3 regions of the Oerskovia sp. PE-21s genome follow, and region 2 is predicted to be linked to each of the others. Evidence: predicted binding sites of a transcription regulator. Region 2 holds the regulator's gene; each other region holds the start of a gene.
What was found. The regulator Rex, encoded in region 2, represses fermentation and respiration genes when NADH is low (regulators of the CRP and FNR family bind a similar motif). The targets are predictions, from matches to a motif close to CTTGTGAANNNNTTCACAAG.
Positions count from the first base shown of each region.

Region 1: the regulator Rex is predicted to act here: its motif matches at 2,048-2,067, upstream of adhE (bifunctional acetaldehyde-CoA/alcohol dehydrogenase).
Region 3: the regulator Rex is predicted to act here: its motif matches at 1,953-1,972, upstream of pflB (formate C-acetyltransferase).

Region 1 is NZ_JBUXJM010000001.1:662,627-667,592, forward strand. It holds gene ACZDYF_RS02810 (prolyl oligopeptidase family serine peptidase) at 1-1,930, opposite strand, end outside; gene adhE (bifunctional acetaldehyde-CoA/alcohol dehydrogenase) at 2,120-4,849, shown strand.
Region 2 is NZ_JBUXJM010000011.1:52,272-57,237, forward strand. It holds gene ACZDYF_RS17890 (HAD family hydrolase) at 66-875, opposite strand; gene ACZDYF_RS17895 (glutaredoxin family protein) at 982-1,317, shown strand; gene ACZDYF_RS17900 (redox-sensing transcriptional repressor Rex) at 1,415-2,110, shown strand; gene ACZDYF_RS17905 (YceI family protein) at 2,212-2,763, opposite strand; gene ACZDYF_RS17910 (MarR family winged helix-turn-helix transcriptional regulator) at 2,960-3,469, shown strand; gene ACZDYF_RS17915 (histidine phosphatase family protein) at 3,558-4,247, shown strand; gene ACZDYF_RS17920 (TlpA family protein disulfide reductase) at 4,300-4,917, shown strand; gene ACZDYF_RS17925 (cytochrome c biogenesis CcdA family protein) at 4,921-4,966, shown strand, end outside.
Region 3 is NZ_JBUXJM010000003.1:290,764-295,729, forward strand. It holds gene pflB (formate C-acetyltransferase) at 1-1,697, opposite strand, end outside; gene ACZDYF_RS07255 (carboxylate-amine ligase) at 2,291-3,433, shown strand; gene dxs (1-deoxy-D-xylulose-5-phosphate synthase) at 3,546-4,966, opposite strand, start outside.

The DNA.
Region 1 (4,966 bases), on a different contig from region 2:
TGATGAACTCCCACTGCTCGGGGTCGTCCGGGTCGCCGTACTCGGCGGCCCACGACGCCCCCGCGAGCAGGTGCGTGTAGCGCAGCATGTCGAGCAGCGGGACGCCGACGATCACGGCGCCGAAGAGCTCGGGGTACTGCGTGAGCATGTTCCCCGCGAGGAGGCCACCGTTGGAGCGGCCCTCCATGCCGAAGTGCTCGGGGGTCGTGATGCCGCGGGCGACGAGGTCGCGCGCGACGGCCGCGAAGTCCTCGTAGGCCTTGTGCCGCTTGGCCTTGAGGGCGGCCTGGTGCCACGACGGGCCGTACTCGCCGCCGCCGCGGATGTTCGCGACGACGTACACGCCGCCGTCGGCGAGCCATGCGCGTCCCAGCGTGCCCGAGTAGCCCGGGGTCAGCGAGACCTCGAAGCCGCCGTAGCCGTAGAGCAGCGTGGGCGCGGCGCCCACGGGAGCGGAGCCGGCGCCCGCCTCGGCGGCACCGGCCGCCGGGCGCACGAGCTCCTCGCGCCCGACGACGAAGTACGGGACGCGCGTGCCGTCGTCGGACACGGCGAAGTGCTGGTCGATGACCAGGCCTGCGGTGTCGAAGAAGGTGGGGCTCGACTTGAGGACCTCGGGCTCGGCGCCCGCGCCCACCGACAGGAGCGAGAGCGTCGAGGGCGTGAGGTAGTCGGTCACCACGAGCCAGACGTCGTCGCTCTCCTCGGAGTCCACGGCGCCCACGACGACCGTGCCGATGGTCGGCAGGCCGGGCAGCTCGCTGCGGGTCCACCCACGGCCCTGCGCGTCGGCGTCCGCTTCCGTGCCCGACGAGGGCGGCGTCAGCACGTGGAGGCGGTTCTTGACGTCCTCCAGGACGTTGACCACGAGATGGTGCGCGGTCCACGTGGCCCCGGCGAGCGACGTCGTGGGCGTGGGCTCGAACAGGACCGTGAAGCCGCGCGCCCCGGCGAGGAAGTCCTCGAAGCGGGTCGTGAGCAACGACCCCGCGAGGTAGGTGGCGCCGCCGACCGTCCAGTCGTCACGCAGCTCGACGAGCATCCACTCGCGCTTGACGCCGACCTCGGCCGAGCGCGGGACGTCGATCTTGACGAGGTGCTCGTCGGGCGTGCCCGCGTCCTGGACGAGGTAGGTCTCGCTGTCGTAGAACGCGATCGAGCGGCCGACGAAGTCGCGCTCGAACCCGGGGGAGTGGGTGCGCCAGCCGAAGATGTACATGTCCTCAGGCTCGCCCTCGTACACGACCGTCGCCTCGGTGACCGGGGTGCCGCGGCGCCAGCGCTTGACGATCCGGGGGTATCCCGAGGGGGTCATCGAGCCCGGTCCGAAGTCCGTGAAAACGTACACCGTGTCGGCGTCGATCCACCCGAGCCCGCCCTTGGACTCCTCGCGGAAGAACCCGCCGTCCTCGGGGGCGACGAACTGCTTGGTGACGAGGTCGAACTCGCGGGTCACGTCGGCGTCGGAGCCGCCGGGCGACAGGTCGACCAGGGCGTGGCGCCACTCGCCGCCGGGGGCGGGACGCAGGACGCTCGCACCGTGCCAGACCCAGCTCTGCCCCTCGGCCTCGCCCAGCGCGTCGAGGTCGAGCACGAGCTCCCACTCGGGGTGCTGGGTGCGGTAGGAGTCGAGCGTCGTGCGGCGCCAGACGCCGCGCTCGTGCTGCGCGTCGCGCCAGAAGTTGTAGTAGTGCTCGCCGATCTTCGAGACGTCCGGGATCTTGTCGTCCGAGTCGAGGACCTCGCGGATCGACTGCTCGGTCGCGGCGAACTCGCTCGTGGCCTCGATCGTCGCGGCGGTCTCGGCGTTGCGGCCCTGGACCCAGGTGAGCGCCTCGCGGCCCTCGACCTCCTCGAGCCACAGGTACGGGTCGTGCGGCGTGGTCGGCTGTCCGGTGGGTGGGTCGGTCACGACGTTCTCAGCACTCATGCCAACACACTAGGCGACCGATCCGCGGGACCGGGCATGCATAGATGCCAGGGGAGAGCGGGGGCGGGGGAGGCTCGTCCGAGATCACCATCGAACATCACTTGCATCTATCCGTACCTTGTGAAAGTATTCACAAGCAAGGGAAAGACACCACGCAGACCCGGCCGCTCGGGTCACTGGAGGAGCAACGTGAGCAGCACGAGCAAGGCCCCCGTGAAGACCCCCGCCGGAGTCACCGAGATCGACGCCCTCGTCGACCGTGGCCTCAAGGCGCTCAAGCAGTACGACGCCTTCACCCAGGAGGACATCGACCGCATCGTGAAGAAGGCGTCCGTCGCGGCGCTCCACGAGCACGGCCGCCTCGCGCAGCTCGCGGTCTCCGAGACCGGGCGCGGCGTCTTCGAGGACAAGGCCACCAAGAACATCTTCGCGTGCGAGCACGTGCCGAACTCGATGGCCAACCTCAAGACGGTCGGCGTCATCGGGCGCGACGAACTCACGGGCATCGTCGAGATCGCCGAGCCGGTCGGCGTGGTCGCGGGCATCACCCCCGTCACCAACCCGACCTCGACCGCGATCTTCAAGTCGCTCATCGCGCTCAAGACGCGCAACCCCATCATCTTCGCGTTCCACCCCAGCGCCCAGAAGTGCTCGGTCGCCGCAGCCCGCATCGTGCGGGACGCCGCCGTGGCCGAAGGCGCCCCCGAGGACTGCATCCAGTGGGTCGAGCAGCCCTCGCTCGAGGCCACGTCGGCACTCATGAACAACGACGGCGTCTCGCTGATCCTCGCCACGGGCGGCAACGCCATGGTCCGCGCCGCCTACTCGGCGGGCAAGCCGGCCCTCGGCGTCGGTGCGGGCAACGTCCCCGCCTACATCGAGAAGACCGCCAAGCTCGGCCGCGCCGTCAACGACGTGGTCCTGTCCAAGGGCTTCGACAACGGCATGGTGTGCGCCTCGGAGCAGGCCGTCATCCTCGACGCCGAGATCTACGACGCGGCTCTCGCCGAGTTCGCCCACATGCACGCCTACCTCGCGAACCCCGAGGAGAAGGCGATGCTCGAGCGCTTCATCTTCGGCGTCGAGGCCGGCGGGGCGAACTGCGCGGGTGCCAAGCTCAACGCGACGATCGTCGGCAAGAGCCCCCAGTGGATCGCGGAGCAGGCAGGCTTCTCGGTCCCCGACGACACCTCGATCATCCTCGCGGAGTGCAGCCAGGTCGGCCCCGCCGAGCCCCTGACGCGCGAGAAGCTCAGCCCCGTCCTCGCGGTGCTGCGCGCCGAGTCGACCGACCACGGCATCTCGCTCGCCGAGCAGATGGTCGAGTTCGACGGCCTGGGTCACTCGGGCGCGATCCACACCGAGGACAAGGACATCGCGGAGGAGTTCGGCCAGCGCGTCAAGGCCGTCCGCATCCTGTGGAACCAGCCCTCCGCGCTGGGCGGCATCGGCGACATCTACAACGCGCTGATCCCGTCGCTGACCCTCGGGTGCGGCTCGTACGGGCACAACTCGGTGTCGAACAACGTGTCGGCCGTCAACCTCGTCAACGTCAAGCGGATCGGACGTCGTAACAACAACATGCAGTGGTTCAAGATCCCGCCGAAGACGTACTTCGAGCCGAACTCGATCCAGTACCTGACCCAGATGCCCGACGTCGAGCGCGTCACCATCGTCACGGACAAGGTCATGAGCCAGATCGGTATCGTCGACAAGGTCCTCGACGTCCTGAACCGCCGGCCCAACAAGGTCTCGATCCAGATCATGGACCAGGTCGAGCCCGAGCCCAGCGTCGAGACGGTCGAGAAGGGCGCGGAGATGATGCGCGACTTCAAGCCCGACACGATCGTCGCGATCGGCGGCGGGTCGCCCATGGACGCCGCGAAGGTCATGTGGCTCAAGTACGAGCACCCGGAGATGGCGTTCTCGGACCTGCGCGAGAAGTTCTTCGACGTCCGCAAGCGCGCGTTCAAGTTCCCGACCCTGGGCGACCTCGCCAAGCTGGTCTGCATCCCGACGTCGTCGGGCACGGGCTCGGAGGTCACGCCGTTCGCGGTGATCACCGACCACGCGACCGGGTACAAGTACCCCCTCGCCGACTACGCGCTGACCCCGTCGGTCGCGATCATCGACCCGGTCCTGACCGCGACGATGCCCGCGAAGCTCGCGGCGGACTCGGGGTTCGACGCCCTGACGCACGCGACCGAGGCCTACGTGTCGGTCTACGCGAACGACTTCACCGACGGTCTGGCGCTGCACGCGATCAAGCTGGTCTTCGAGCACATCGAGGCCTCCGTCACGCAGGGGGCGGCAGCCCCCGAGGCCCGCGAGAAGATGCACAACGCGGCCACGATCGCCGGCATGGCGTTCGGCAGCGCGTTCCTCGGGATCGTCCACGCGATGGCCCACACGGTCGGCTCGACGTTCGGTCTGGTCCACGGCCGCACGAACGCGATCTTCCTGCCGCACGCGATCCGCTACAACGGGCAGATCCCGACCAAGGTCACGGGCTGGCCCAAGGCGGAGAAGTACATCGCGCACGAGCGCTACCAGCAGATCGCCAAGCATCTGGGCCTGCCGGCCTCGACGCCCGAGCAGGCCGTCGAGTCCTACGCCCGGGCCGTCGAGGAGCTGCGCGCCAAGGTCGGGATCGAGCGCTCGTTCCAGGAGCAGGGCGTCTCGGAGCGCGAGTTCATCGGAGGCCTCGACGCCCTGTCGATGCGGGCCTACGAGGACCAGTGCGCCCCCGCGAACCCGCGTCTGCCGATGCTCGAGGACATGAAGGACATCATGGTCGCGGCGTACTACGGCACGAGCCGCGAAGAGGTCCGCGCCGAGCGCAAGGCCACCGAGGAGGCAGCCCGCAAGACTGCCGAGAAGAAGGCCGCGGCCCCCGCCGCGGACGAGCCCTCGAAGTGATCCAGGCACCGGCGTCCGGGAAGCAGCCCGGACGCCGGTAGCCCGCACGACGACCCGAGCGGTACGGGTCACGGTCGGGTGGCGCGTCCTGCCGGGTGGCGCCACTCACCACGGGCC
Region 2 (4,966 bases):
GTCCGGGCTCTTCGCATGCCTGGACCGATCCCGCCGTGCGCGCCCGGGCCGGGCGCCGGGGCCGGTCAGAGTCCTGCGCGGCCCTTGATCGAGCGCCGGATGGAGCGCAGCACGAGCCCGAGGACCCACGCGGCCCCGGCCCAGCTCGCGGTCTTGAGCCCACGCCCCGCGACCCGACGGCGCCTGCCGCGGAACTCGCGGATGGGCCAGCCCACGTCCTTGGCGTGACGGCGCAGGCGCGTGTCCGGGTTGATGGCGCACGGGTGCCCCACGGACTGCATCATGGTCACGTCGTTGAGCGAGTCCCCGTAGGCGTACGACGACGCCAGGTCGATCCCGTGGAGCTCGGCGAGCTCGCGCACACCTGCCGCCTTGGCCCGTCCGTGCATCATGTCGCCCACGAGCCGACCCGTGTAGAGGCCCTCCTCGTGCTCGGCGACCGTACCGAGGGCCCCGGTGGCACCGAGGCGGCGGGCGATGAGCTGCCCGATCTCGAGCGGGGTCGCGGACACGAGCCACACCTGGTGGCCGGCCGCGATGTGCTCGTCGAGGAGCTTCTGGGTGCCGGGGAAGATGCGCAGCGACAGGACCTGGTCGTAGACCTCCTCGCCGATCGCGACGACCTCCGCGACCGAGCGGCCCGCGACGAGGTCCAGGGCCCGGCTGCGCACCTGGTCGATCTGGCGCTTGTTCTCGCCGAGGAGGAGGTAGCGGGCCTGGTGGAGGGCGAACGTCACGAGGTCCGGCGTGGAGAAGAAGCCTCGCTGGTACAGCGCGCGGGCGAGGTGGAACGAGCTGGCGCCGCGGATGATCGTGTTGTCGACGTCGAAGAAGGCTGCCGTGGGATGGGTGGACCCAGGAGCAGACGTCGGCATGGCGTCCACTCTATCGGCGCTCGCAGACCCTCGCCGACGGCGTTCACCGGGCACTACCGCCGGGGGGTCGGCGGAAGGGGGTGTCCGAGATGCGTAGGCTGAGGTCGTGAGCCCCGCAGATCCCGCCGCAGGACAGGTTCCTGAGACCGCCGCCGGACGTGACGCAGACCAGGTCGTGAGCGCGCCCGAGCGCGTCGTGCTCTACGGCCGCGTCGGGTGCCACCTGTGCGAGGAGGCCCGCGAGGTGGTCGGCTCCGTGTGCGCGGACCAGGGGGTGGGCTGGACGGAGGTCGACGTGGACTCCGACCCGTCGGGCGCGCTCGCGGCACAGTACGGTGACTACGTCCCGGTCGTGACCGTGGACGGCGTCCAGCAGGGGTTCTGGCAGGTCGACCGAGCCAGGCTCGCCCGGGCGCTCTCGCGGGGGCGCGCCACTGGCTGACGCTCCGCCGCGGGCGCCGAGCCTGGGATGATCCGAGACAGCAGGACAGCGAGATCGTCAACGATGACGACGACATGACGAAGCATGGGTGGTTCGGGTGGCAGAGACCCTGGGTGATACCGGCATTCCTGGCGCGACCGTGGCGCGCCTCCCCGCGTACCTGCGCGCGCTGCGCGACCTCGAGGGGCGCGGCGTCGAGACGACCTCGTCGACCGAGCTCGCGGAGCTCGCGGGCGTCGGGTCCGCGCAGCTGCGCAAGGACCTGTCCTTCCTGGGGTCGTACGGCACCCGCGGGGTGGGATACGTCGTCGACTCGCTCGCGACGTACATCACGTCCGCGCTGGGGGTCGAGGACGAGCACCGGATCGCGATCGTCGGCATCGGCTCCCTGGGGCACGCCCTCGCGAACTACTCGGGCTACGGCACGCGAGGGTTCGAGGTCGCGGCGTTGCTGGACGCCTCGCCGCACGTCGTCGGCACCGAGGCCGCGGGGCTCGTGATCGAGCACGTCGACGCGCTCGAGGAGGTCTTCGCCCGCGAGAACGTGACGATCGTCGTCCTGGCGACCCCGGCGCACGTGGCGCAGGACGTCGCGGAGAGGGTCGTCGCCGCGGGCGTGCGGGAGATCCTGAACTTCGCACCGCGCGCGCTCCAGCTTCCCGAGGACGTGATCGTGCGGTCGGTCGACGTCGGGAGCGAGCTGCAGATCCTGGCGTTCCACGCGCAGGCCAGGGCGCTCGCGAACCGGGGCCGGGGCGAGGAGGGCCGAGGGGTCGAGAGCGAGGGCGCCTAGGGGCGTCCGGACAGCGCAGGAGCCGGCGACCCGTCACGGGTCGCCGGCTCCTGGCGCACCGGTCCGCGTCAGGACGCGGAGGCCGGTCGGGGGCGAGAGGCTCAGGCCTGCTTGATCGCCGAGAGGTCGAGCGCGATCTTGATCTTGTCGCCGACGAGCACGCCGCCGGCCTCGAGGGCCACGTTCCAGGTCAGGCCGAACTCCTTGCGGGAGATCTCGGTCTCGGCCTCGAAGCCTGCGCGGGAGTTGCCGTAGGCGTCGACGGCTGCGCCCGTGAACTCGGTCTCGAGCTTGACCGGCTTGGTCACGCCGTTGATCGTCAGGTCGCCCGCGATGACGAAGTCGTCGTCGTCGGCCTCGACGGAGGTCGAGACGAAGTTCCAGGTGGGGTTCTTCTCGGCGTCCCAGAAGTCGGCCGACTGGAGGTGGCCGTCGCGCCCTGCGTCGCCGGTGTTGACGGACTTGGCGTCGATCGCCGCGACGACGTTGGACGACTCGACGTCGTCACCGATGTTCAGCGTGCCCTCGGCGATCGCGAGCGAGCCGCGGACCTTGGAGATGCCTGCGTGGCGGACCGTGAAGGTCGCCTGCGAGTGCGAGGGGTCGATCGCGTAGGTGCCTGCGGTCAGTCCGGCGGGAAGGGTCGTGGCCATGGGTGTTCTCCTGTGGAAGTCGTGGTGCGTATGCGTCAGGCGCGCCGTCCGACGTGCCATTAGTTGAAGATTCAACTTCATACGAACGCATCAACGCAAGCCCCCACCCCTCTATTCCCTGGAGGGCGGACCAGTTCCCGGATGGGAGACTGGGACGGTTGTTCGGACGGTGGGGGCGTGGCGGATGAAGGCGGAGATGACGGTTCAGCAGGACAAGCGCGCGGACGCGCCGCAGGACGCACCCTGGCTCGACGAGGGGCAGCAGCACTCGTGGCGCCAGTACCTCGACGGCACGGCGCGGTTCGTCGAAGCCCTCAGCAGGGACCACGAGGAGCACTCGGGCCTCACGCTCGGCGAGTACGAGCTGCTCGTACGGCTCTCGGAGGCCGGCGACCACACCATGCGCATGTCCGCACTGGCCGACGGGCTCGCCCGGTCCCGGTCCCGCGTCACGCACACCGTGCACCGCATGGAGCAGCGCGGGCTCGTCCGCCGCTCCGCGAGCGAGACCGACCGTCGCGGGGTGAACTGCGTCATGACCGACGCGGGGTACGCCGAGCTCGTCGCCTCGGCGCCGGGGCACGTCCGTGCGGTGCGCCGCTTCATGGTCGACGTCCTGACCCCCGAGCAGCTCCGCAACCTCGGCGAGGCCATGGCGGCGATCGCCGAGGCCTGCCGCCTCGCGGAGGAGCCCCAGCCGCGCTAGGCGCGCGGGCTCGGGCGCGCGGGCGCTGTGTCCGGGAGCACGCCGCCTGCGTGCACCGTGCGGGCAGAACTTTGGGACACTGGTCCCCATGGTCGCAACCACGGTCCACCTCATGCGTCACGGTGAAGTCTTCAACCCGGACGGCATCCTCTACGGTCGAATCCCCGGGTACCACCTCTCGGAGCTCGGGCACACCATGGCGCGTCGCGTCGCGGGGCACCTGTCGGGCAAGCCCGCCGAGGGTGCGCCCGCGCTGCCCGACGACGTCACGCCCGAGCCCTTCGACGTCGCCCTGGTCATCGCCTCCCCGCTCCAGCGGGCGCAGGAGACCGCGACGCCCGTCGCCGAGGCCTTCGGGCTGCCGCTCGGGACGGACGAGCGCCTCATCGAGGCAGGCAACCACTTCGAGGGGATGAAGTTCGGCGTCGGCGACGGCTCGCTGCGCCACCCCGGCCACTGGCCCTATCTGTGGAACCCGATGCGTCCGTCGTGGGGCGAGCCGTACAAGCAGCAGGTCGCGCGCATGCACGCCGCGATCCACGACGCCCGCGCCCAGGCCGAGGGGCGCGAGGTCGTGCTCGTGAGCCACCAGCTCCCCATCTGGATCTCCCGCCTGGCCTTCGAGGGCAAGCGCCTGTGGCACGACCCGCGCAACCGCCAGTGCTCGCTCGCGTCGCTCACGTCGCTGCGCTTCGACGGCGACCGTCTCGTCGGAATCCACTACACCGAGCCGGTCGCGGACCTGCTGCCCGGGGCTGCGAAGGTCTCGGGCGCGTGAGGCACCAGCCGCTTCTCAGGTTGTGCCCAGGCAGGTGGGAGACAGTACTGCCATGATCCGCCCCTCCCGTGCCCGGCACGGTCGCGCCCGCGCGACCTCCGGGATCGTCGCCCTCGTCTCGCTCGGCCTGGTCCTGTCCGCCTGCTCCCAGGAGTCGGGGGCCACGAGCCCCGACGACGTCGTGGGCCAGGGCTACGTCTCGGGCGACGGCTCGGTCAAGACGTGGGACGTCTCCGACCGCGACGAGCCCGTGGTCCTGACCGGCACGGACTTCGAGGGCGGCGCGGTCGACACCTCGCAGTGGTTGGGCGACGTCGTCGTCATCAACACCTGGTACGCGGCGTGCGCCCCCTGCCGGGCCGAGGCGCCGGACCTGGTCGCGCTCGCGAACGACCGTGGACCCGAGGGCGTGCACCTGCTCGGCATCAACAGCACCGACGACGCCGGGGCCGCGCTCGCGTTCGAGCGTACGTTCGAGGTGCCCTACCCCTCGATCGAGGACACGCGCGGCGAGGCCATCGCGGTGCTCGAGGGCTCCGTCCCGCTCCAGGCGGTCCCGACGACCGTCGTGCTCGACCGCGAGGGCCGGGTCGCCGCGCGCGTCATCGGGCGCGCCGAGGGCTCGACGCTCGGCGCCCTCGTCGACGACCTGCTCGCAGAGAGCGCCTGAGACATGGGGCCCCTCTCGTTCGCCGCGGACGTCGGCAGCACGTTCGCCA
Region 3 (4,966 bases), on a different contig from region 2:
TCGGTCTGGTAGTCGACCACGATGCCGCGCTCGTCGAACACGGGCGTGACCGTGGCGTACTTGATGGCCGACAGGGAGTCCGCCGCGACCGCGAGACCCGCGATGCCGCAGGCCATGGTCCGCAGGACCTCCTTGTCGTGGAGGGCCATCTCGAGACGCTCGTAGGCGTACTTGTCGTGCGACCAGTGGATGCAGTTGAGCGCCTCGACGTAGGTCTCGGCCAGCCAGTCCATGGTCTTGTCGAAGCGGGCGCGGACGTCGTCGTAGTCGAGGGGCTGGCCCTCGGGCACGGGGGCGACGACCGGGGAGACCTGCTTGCCCGTGACCTCGTCCTTGCCGCCGTTGATGGCGTACAGGAGGGTCTTGGCGAGGTTGACGCGGGCACCGAAGAACTGCATCTGCTTGCCGACCGCCATGGGCGAGACGCAGCACGCGATCGCGGCGTCGTCACCCCAGGCCGGGCGGATCTGCTCGTCCGACTCGTACTGGACGGCCGAGGTGTCGATCGAGACCTTGGCGCAGAAGTCCTTGAACCCCTGCGGCAGGCGCGGGCTCCAGAAGACGGTCATGTTGGGCTCGGGGGCCGGGCCCAGGTTGTAGAGCGTCTGCAGGAAGCGGAACGAGTTCTTCGTGACGAGCGGCCGACCGTCGTCGCCCATGCCGCCGATGGTCTCGGTGACCCACGTCGGGTCGCCCGAGAACAGGGAGTCGTACTCCGGGGTGCGCAGGAAGCGCACGATCCGCAGCTTGATGACGAAGTCGTCGATGATCTCCTGCGCCTGCTCCTCGGTGATGACACCGTTCGCCAGGTCGCGCTCGAGGTACACGTCGAGGAAGGTCGAGGTGCGGCCCAGCGACATCGCGGCGCCGTTCTGCTCCTTGACCGCGGCGAGGTAGCCGAAGTAGAGCCACTGGACGGCCTCGCGGGCGTTGGTGGCCGGGCCGGAGATGTCGTAGCCGTAGGAGGCGGCCATCTCCTTGAGCTCGCCGAGCGCGCGGATCTGCTCCGCGTGCTCCTCGCGCTCGCGCACGATCTTCTCGCTGAACGGCTGGGTGTCGAGGTCCAGCTTGTCGAGCTTCTTGGCGGCGACGAGCTGGTCGACGCCGTACAGCGCGACGCGGCGGTAGTCACCGATGATGCGGCCGCGGCCGTACGCGTCGGGCAGGCCCGTGATGATGTGCGAGCTGCGCGCTGCGCGGACGTTGGGCGGGTAGATGTCGAAGACGCCCTGGTTGTGGGTCTTGCGGTACTCGCTGAAGACCTTCTTGAGCTCCTGGTCGACCGGGTAGCCGTAGGTCTCGAGCGCGCCCTCGACCATGCGCCATCCACCGTTCGGCATGATCGCGCGCTTGAGCGGGGCGTCGGTCTGGAGGCCGACGATGACCTCGGAGTCCTTGTCGATGTACCCGGGCGCGTGGGCCGTGATGCCGGCGGGCGTGTGCGGGTCGACGTCGTAGATGCCCTTCTCGCGCTCGGCGGGGAACATCTCGGAGAGCTTGGCCCAGATGCCGGTCGTGCGCTCGGTGGGCCCGGCGAGGAAGGAGTCGTCACCCTCGTACGGGGTGTAGTTGCGCTGGATGAAGTCACGCACGTCGACCGTGTCCTGCCAGGGACCTGCGGTGAAGCCGGCCCATGCGGGGACGGTCGCGTCGTCCTGGCCGCCAGTGGTGCTGCGAGCCTCGGAAATGCTGGTCATATCACTCTCCTCGACGTCCACACCGCGCTGCCTGCGCGGCGGGGGTAAAGACCTTGGTCGACGCGGGAAATCCGTGCCGTCCTGCCGTTCTCCTTCGCCCCTTCAGGCTACGACCCGCAGAGGGTGTCGGCGTGGCAAAGACGCTGTCACCTGGCTCACAGGCCGCGGCGGCGATTCGAGGTTCGACGCCTCGAGAATGGCGGAATTCCAACCCTTCTACGTTCTTCAACATGCATCTAAGCGACTTCATTCCACCTTGTGACGGTCTTCACATGACCTTTTCGTGGGAGTCTTTAGACCTCTCGTTCGGGACCAAAGTCCCTTGCGTACCACCCCCGCCCCCGTACCGTCCTCAGCTCCGCCCAAAATCCCACCCTACGGGCGCCCGCGCGCCCACGCACCGACGCAGCCGTCCCCACGCCCACGGGCGGGAGGACACGTCGAGATGCCGCCCGTCGCCCCCCGGTACTGGGCCCGGGCCGGCGACGAGCGGCATCCTCAGGCGAGCTGTCCGACACGCCTCGAGGCCCCTATGCACGAGCCGGGCGCCCCACTGCGTGCGAAGAGCCCCCCGCGCGTGTGAGACTGCCTCGATGCGAACCATGGGAGTCGAGGAGGAGTTCCTCCTCGTCGGGCCCGACGGCATCCCCACCGCCGTCGCGACCGAGGTCATCGAATCGTCCGGCACCACCGAGATCACCGAGGGAGGGCTCGGGGCGTCGGGCGGCTCGCGCCCGGACCGGTCCGACGACGCCCCCGGCGGCGACCTCGAGCTCGAGCTCATGGAGGAGCAGCTCGAGACCGGCACGCACCCCTGCGCCGACCTGTCGGACCTCGCCCAGGAGATCCGCGAGGGGCGCATCCGGGCCAACAAGGCCGCCGAGCAGCGCGACGCGCGCATCGTGGCCCTCGGCACGTCGCCCGTCCCCGTCTCCCCCACCACGGTCGGCAAGCTCCGCTACCTCGCGGCGCGCGCCGCGTTCGGGCTCACGGCACGCGAACAGCTCACGGGCGGCTGCCACGTCCACGTCGCGGTCTCGTCCGATGCCGAGGGGGTCGCGGTCCTCGACCGCATCGGTCCCTGGCTCGCCCCGCTCCTCGCGCTGAGCGCCAACTCGCCGTACTGGCAGGGCGAGGACAGCGGGTACGCGAGCTTCCGCTCCCAGGTCTGGTCACGATGGCCGACGGCGGGCCCGGCCCCGTCGTTCGGCACGCCCGAGGCGTACCGCGCCACGGTCGACGCCCTGGTCGCCACGGGCACGATCCTCGACACCGCGATGATCTACTTCGACGCCCGGCTGTCCGCGTCCTACCCCACGGTCGAGATCCGCGTCGCGGACGTGTGCCTCGACGCCGACACCGCGACCCTGCTCGCGGCCCTGGCGCGCGGGCTCGTCGAGACCGCGGCACGCGAGGCCGACGCGGGCGTCTCGGCACCCATGCTGCACCCCGAGCTCCTGCGCACCGCCTCCTGGCGGGCCGGGCGCTCGGGGATCTCTGGCGACCTGGTCTCGCCCCTCACGTGGAAGCCCGCGACCGCGCACGACGTCGTGGGCCAGCTCGTCGCGCACGTGCGCGAGGCCCTCGTCGACGCGGGCGACCTCGACGCCGTGACCGAGCTGCTCGGACGGCTGTGGTCGAACGGCGGCGGCGCCGGACGCCAACGCACGTGGTTCGCGAGCTCGGGCGACCTGCGCGCCGTGGTCGAGCGGGCCGCGGAGGCGACGCTGGCCTGAGGCGCGACGGCCGCTCGGGGGCGCGGCGCCGTCGGGCCTGCACCGGAGCGCACGACGAGGGGCGCGGACCGTGCGGTCCGCGCCCCTCGTCGATCTCCCCGCCGTGCGGAGGTCAGAGCAGCGCGAGCGCCGTGAGCGCGTCGCGCGTGACGTCCTGCGCCGTGAGGCGGTGCGTGGCCTTGACCTGGTCGATCGACATGTGGTCCAGGAAGACCGTAGGCAGGCCCAGCGGGACCACGGGCACCGTGATCCCGGCCTCGACCGCCCGCTGCCCCAGGAGAGAGCCCACGCCGCCGTCGGCGAGGCCGTCCTCGATCGTGACCACGAGGTCGTGCTCGCCCGCGAGCTTCACGAGGGCGGACGGCATGGGCAGGACCCAGGTCGGGGACGCGACCGTGACGTCCACGCCGTGGGCCGCGAGCGCCTCCCCGGCCGCCATCGCGGTGCCGGTCATCGACCCGACGCCCACGAGCAGGACCTTGCGGGCCGGTGCGGTCGAGGTCGAGGCGGTCTTCTTGGCCGGGACGGCGTCGTGGCGTGCGACGACGTCGACACCGTCGACCGTCTCGATCGCGGGGATCGGCGCGACGACCGCGCCCTTGGGGTAGCGGACGACCGAGGGCGCGTCGTCGATGTCGACCGCGTGGCGCAACGCGTCGCGCAGCGTCGGCTCGTCGCGCGGCGCGGCCAGGTGCAGACCCGGCACGATGCGCAGCATCGCCATGTCCCACATGCCGTTGTGGCTCGCACCGTCCTCGCCCGTGATGCCGGCGCGGTCGAGCACGAACGTGACCCCGGCCTTGTGCAGCGCCACGTCCATGAGGACCTGGTCGAACGCCCGGTTGAGGAAGGTCGCGTAGACCGCGACGACCGGGTGCAGGCCCGCGAAGGCCATGCCCGCGGCCGAGGTCGCCGCGTGCTGCTCCGCGATGCCGACGTCGAACGTGCGCTCGGGGAACGCCTCGGCGAACGGCGCGAGGCCCACCGGGTGCAGCATGGCCGCGGTGATCGCGACGACGTCGGGCCTACGACGACCGATCGTGACGATCTCGTCGGCGAAGACCGACGTCCAACCGAAGCGCGAGGGTGCCACCGGCAGCCCCGTCTCGGGGTGGATCTGCCCGACGGCGTGGAAGCGGTCGGCGACGTCCTGCTCGGCCGGGGTGTAGCCACGGCCCTTCTCCGTGATGACGTGCACGATCACGGGCGCTCCGTAGGAGCGGGCCCGCACGAACGCGTGCTCGAGGGCCTCGATGTCGTGGCCGTCGACCGGGCCGACGTACTTGATGCCCAGGTCCTCGAACATGCCCTGGGGCGCGACGACGTCCTTGAGCCCCTTCTTGAGCCCGTGCAGCCACTCGTACGCGAACCGGCCGGGGGCGCCCGAGCGCGAGAGCGTGCGCTTGCCCCAGTCGAGGAAGTTCTCGTAGCCGCGCGTGGTGCGCAAGGTCGACAGGTGGTGCGCCATGCCGCCGATGGTCGGCGAGTAGGAGCGGCCGTTGTCGTTGACGACGATCACCAGGCGCCGGTCCT